2 regions of the Rhodoferax potami genome follow, and region 2 is predicted to be linked to the other one. Evidence: riboswitches for the same ligand, from Rfam matches in the RefSeq annotation. Region 2 holds a riboswitch; the other holds the start of a gene.
The links. Region 2 has a riboswitch for thiamine pyrophosphate ahead of RAE19_RS03220 (thiamine ABC transporter substrate-binding protein). Riboswitches for the same ligand answer to the same signal wherever they lie in the genome.
Positions count from the first base shown of each region.

Region 1: it holds a riboswitch for thiamine pyrophosphate, as region 2 does, so the genes downstream of both, thiC (phosphomethylpyrimidine synthase ThiC) here and RAE19_RS03220 (thiamine ABC transporter substrate-binding protein) in region 2, are expected to answer to the same signal.

Region 1 covers NZ_JAVBIK010000001.1:1,330,481-1,332,864, reverse strand. The annotation lists gene RAE19_RS06380 (CcdB family protein) at 1-203, shown strand, start outside; gene RAE19_RS06375 (hypothetical protein) at 250-690, shown strand; TPP riboswitch at 748-848, shown strand; gene thiC (phosphomethylpyrimidine synthase ThiC) at 938-2,384, shown strand, end outside.
Region 2 covers NZ_JAVBIK010000001.1:681,861-684,244, forward strand. The annotation lists gene RAE19_RS03215 (ABC transporter permease) at 1-87, opposite strand, end outside; gene RAE19_RS03220 (thiamine ABC transporter substrate-binding protein) at 104-1,135, opposite strand; TPP riboswitch at 1,198-1,291, opposite strand; partial or broken gene RAE19_RS03225 (DUF2269 family protein) at 1,326-1,626, opposite strand; gene RAE19_RS03230 (hypothetical protein) at 1,718-1,912, opposite strand; gene RAE19_RS03235 (SRPBCC family protein) at 1,899-2,384, opposite strand, start outside.

The sequences.
Region 1 (2,384 bases), 650 kb from region 2:
CGCTGGCGTTGACCTCCTTACCCGCCTCCAGCCTGCCTAGGCGCTTGTGTCCCTTGCTGCAGGTCAAAGGCCAGAGCCTGATGTTGGTGCCCTTTGAAGCCGCCCCGTTGGACAAGCGGCATCTGAAGTCAAAAGTCACTAGCTTGCGTGAGCGCGCTGATGACATAGTTGCGGCAATGGACGCGGTACTCAGTGGCATTTAGAACTCCAGGCGCGCTTCAATACGCGTTTGCGTAAAGATCAAACTTCATGCTTTCACGGTTTTTTGTTGTCACTATTGCGTACCTTTTGTCCTTGCCGGGACTCATCATGGCTTTGGCAATGGTCGCTGAGGAGTTGAAGTCGCCTCGCAGTGTCTTTGTCTTGGCCGTGTGTTGGGCGGTAACAGTAGTGATGCATTTCATGTCTCATATTGCGATGAGTTTTGCTTGGGTTCTTGACCTTCGGGTGGGGAAAGTCGGGGCCCTCACAGGGGCGGTGCTAACGGTCATCGGCTTTCTTGCATACCCTTTGTTTCAATCAGTTCATGCACATGGCTGGTCAGAGGCGCTGCAGTCAATGGCCTTGTTCTGGGCTTATGGTGGGCTATTTTTGGCGCCCTATTGGGGTCTTGGCGGTTGCTTGTTTTTGTTTCATGGCGGCCAATCGTCTGAGACCGCTGAAGCGTACAAGTCCGATACAGCGCTTTAGTTCGAAGGGCGCTAGACACGGTTTCGATCAGAACGAGTAGATTCTTTGTCGTACACTCCGCACTGCCCGGGGTGCGCAGTGGTTGCGCTGAGATGGATACCAAACCCGTGAACTTGATCTGGTTAATACCAGCGTAAGAAGTGCAGAGCAGTACCCCCCGGCCGTGTGCCGTGCGGGCCGTGGCTCATTCCAAGTTTTCGGGGGCGTGTTTTTCTCTTTCTTCGGGCGTTAACCCGGAGATTTCCCAGTGAACGCACCCGACAAGCTTGCTCAGTTCATCCGCCTCACGCGCGAACCGCTTCCCGCTTCCACCAAACGCTATCTGCAAGGCAGCCGGCCTGACATCCAGGTGCCGCTGCGCGAAATCATGCAGAGCAATGGCGAGGCCATCACGGTGTATGACACCTCCGGCCCCTACACCGACCCGCGTGCCCACATCGACGTGCGCTCCGGTTTGCCTCTGGTGCGCGAGCAGTGGATTGCCGGTCGCGGTGATACCGAGTTGTACGAAGGCCGCAAGCCCTTTGCGCTGGACGACGGCCTCAAGAATGGCGAGACCGATGCCCTGGCCGCGCTGCGCGCCCAAGCCGCCGGTCTGCAGCGCCAACCCCGCCGGGCCAAGAGTGGCGCCAACGTCACGCAAATGCACTACGCCCGCAAAGGCATCATCACCCCCGAGATGGAATACGTCGCTCTGCGCGAGAACCAAAACCTCGAGTGGCAAGCCCAGTACCTCGGCAACGCGGCCCGCGAGAAGCGCCTTGCCGGCAACAGCTTTGGTGCGAGCATCCCCAAGGTCGTGACGCCCGAGTTCGTGCGCGATGAAGTGGCCCGCGGCCGCGCCATCATCCCCGCCAACATCAACCACACCGAGCTGGAGCCCATGGCCATTGGGCGCAACTTTCTGGTGAAGATTAACGCCAACATCGGCAACTCGGCAGTGACGTCCAGCATCGAAGAAGAGGTGGAAAAACTTGTCTGGTCCATACGCTGGGGGGCCGACACGGTGATGGATTTGTCCACCGGCAAAAACATCCACACCACACGCGACTGGATCGTGCGCAACAGCCCGGTGCCTATCGGCACCGTGCCGATTTACCAGGCGCTGGAAAAGGTGGGCGGCATTGCCGAAGACCTGACCTGGGAGATCTTTCGGGACACATTGATTGAGCAAGCCGAGCAGGGCGTGGACTATTTCACCGTGCACGCGGGCGTGCGCCTGCCCTTCATTCACCTCACCGCCAACCGGGTGACGGGCATCGTCTCGCGCGGCGGCTCCATCATGGCGAAGTGGTGCATTGCGCACCACAAAGAAAACTTTTTGTACACGCACTTCGACGAGATGACGGAGATCATGCGCGCGTACGACGTGAGCTATTCGCTGGGCGATGGCTTGCGCCCCGGCAGCGGTGCTGATGCGAATGACGAAGCCCAATTTGCCGAGCTGCACACCCTGGGCGAGCTCACACACAAGGCCTGGCAGCAAGACGTGCAGGTCATGATCGAAGGCCCCGGCCACGTGCCGATGCACATGGTGCAGGCCAACATGACCGAGCAGCTCAAGCACTGCGGCGAAGCCCCGTTCTACACCCTCGGGCCGCTGACCACCGACATCGCGCCGGGCTACGACCACATCACCAGCGGCATTGGTGCCGCCATGATCGGCTGGTTCGGCACCGCCATGCTCTGCTACG
Region 2 (2,384 bases):
CAAAAACAGCAGCGGCACAGCAGCCAGCGCCCAACGGTCCCACGCCCAGGGGCGGGGCCGTTTCAGGCGCGGGGTCTCAAACGCCACAGCGGACGCTGCAGGCTTACTTCAACACCACCTTGGTCCAGCGGGCGACCCAGTCGCTGCCCTTGGCGGCAATGTCTGCGTCGGACGGTGCGTTGAACGCGGTGGGCTCAGGCGCAAAGCGGAAGGCATCCGCCTTGGCGACACCGGCTTCGGCCGGGTACATCCACATGTCGGTCTGCATCGCGGTCTGCACAGCCGGGGACCGCATGAACTCGACAAACTTTTCGGCCGCAGGGCGCTGTTTGCCGCCCTTGACCAAGGCAACACCTTCGACCTGGCGGAACACAGCGCCCGGCAAGCTCAGGGAGGCTGTCGGCGGCTCGCTCAACTTGGTCTTGCTGTAGAACACTTCAGCCGCCGGGCTGGTGGCGTAGCTCACCACGATGGGGTGTTTGCCACCGTTCTGGCTGAACTCGGTGTAGTAGGCCTCGGTCCAGCCCTTGGCCACTTTCAGGCCGTTGGCGCGCAACTTGGCCCAAAAATCAAACGCTTTGTCCTCGCCCATGGCGCCGATGGTGGAGAGCAAAAATGCATAGCCGGGGCTGCTGGTGGCCGGGTTTTGCACGACCAGCAATTTGGCGTAGGCGGGTTGGGTCAGGTCATCCAGCGTTTTGGGCACGGCCACGCCGTTTTTGGCGAACCAGGCTTTGTCGTAGTTCAGGGTCACATAACCGTAGTCCACCGGCACCAGCGGGGCCGGCAACTCAGCGGCGGGTTTGCGCCCGGCGGCGGCAGTTGTGCTGGTGTCCAGCACGCCGGCAGCCAGCGCCTTGGGGGCAAACGCGTTGTCAATGCCGTAGACCACATCAGCAATCGGGTTGGCTTTGGTCAGGATCAGCTTGTTGAGCATTTCACCGGCGTCGCCGCCTTTGGTGATGCGCAGCTTGACGCCGTTGTCTTTTTCAAACTGCGCCAACAAGGGCTTGGGCACAGTGAAGGAGCTGTGGGTCAAAACCCGCAGGTCAGCGGCGTTGGCGGCGGTCAGGCCCGCAGTCAGCAGGGCGGCGCCCAGAGTGGTCTTGAAAAACGAAAAAATCCCGTGTGGCATGGTGTGCTCTCTTTTCAATGCGCCGGCGGGGGTCGCATTCAAAAACCGGCACCCGCAAAGGGGGATCAGGCTTCGCACGCTTCCTACGCTGGCATAACCCAGATCAGGTACATGGGGTATTTCTCAGTCCTGTGAAGGACACCCCCGGTGGAATCGGTGATTGTAGGCTTTCAGTCCATGGCTGCATGCGCTAGCCCCAAAAAACCGGTTTGTAGACCATCAGATAGAACACGGCCAGCATGGCCGCAAAGGCCGGATAGCCCAAGGCTTCCCAACGGCGGTCATAGTCCCAGTGCACCCCCTGCAAGGCATGTCCATTCTCGTGGGCATCTTTTGCCAGAGCCGCCATGCGGATCTGCAAACCAACCACCGGCATCCAGCACGAACCCTGTTGCGGGCTGAACTATCGCTGCAGGCGTGGTAAGCCACCAGCCGGCGCGCACGACCAATCGGGTCACCACCGCCTGCGCCGCAACGACCCCGCTGCGGTGGTTCAGTCGGTGTCAGGAGCGTAGCGACAACTGTCATGAGCAACATGGCAAGAAGTGCTACAAAAAAGACACGGCGCCCCGGTTTCCACCACTAGAGCACGCCAAGAGTCAGGTCCAGCGCAGCGCCACTCCACACCGGAACATTGGCAAGAAGCGGATCCGCAATGCCGCCCGCAAGCAACAACGCGTAGCTCTGCCCGTCCAGCTCCCACGCATTGCAAATTGCGGTGAGTAGCCACACCAACACCAAGCCATAGCGCAGTAAATCCCGATCAGCAAGAGACATCACGTCTCCCTTGGGCTTGCCACTGTTCAACGTCAGAAGCATGCTGGGCCAAAAACGACTGCAAGCGCGCAAAGCGCTTCCGCGTCTGGTACCTGAAAACGGCGTCAATCAGAGGTTCGATGCATCGCATCAGAAACCCGGGCCCGGCTTGAAGTGTGTAGGTGTACAAAAGAATGGAGCGACCCTCCCCACTATCCCTGTGGCGCATGGAAGCGGCCCAACGTGAAAAAGGAAAAGCGGTCCCCACCATGGTCGCAGCCGCCAATGAGGGTGGCGAGTAGCTGACAAAGCGGGTGTGCATGGATAAGCTTTGCATCCAGCCCTTGCCACCGCTAACCGTAACCGCCCCGACCGACGGGCACGGCGCACCACCTTCAACCCGTGTGTTCTTGACCAAAGAGTCCCAGCGTAGCCGCCACGCGTGGTAATGGAATGCATCAAACACCACTTCGGACGGAGCGGGCATCTGAAA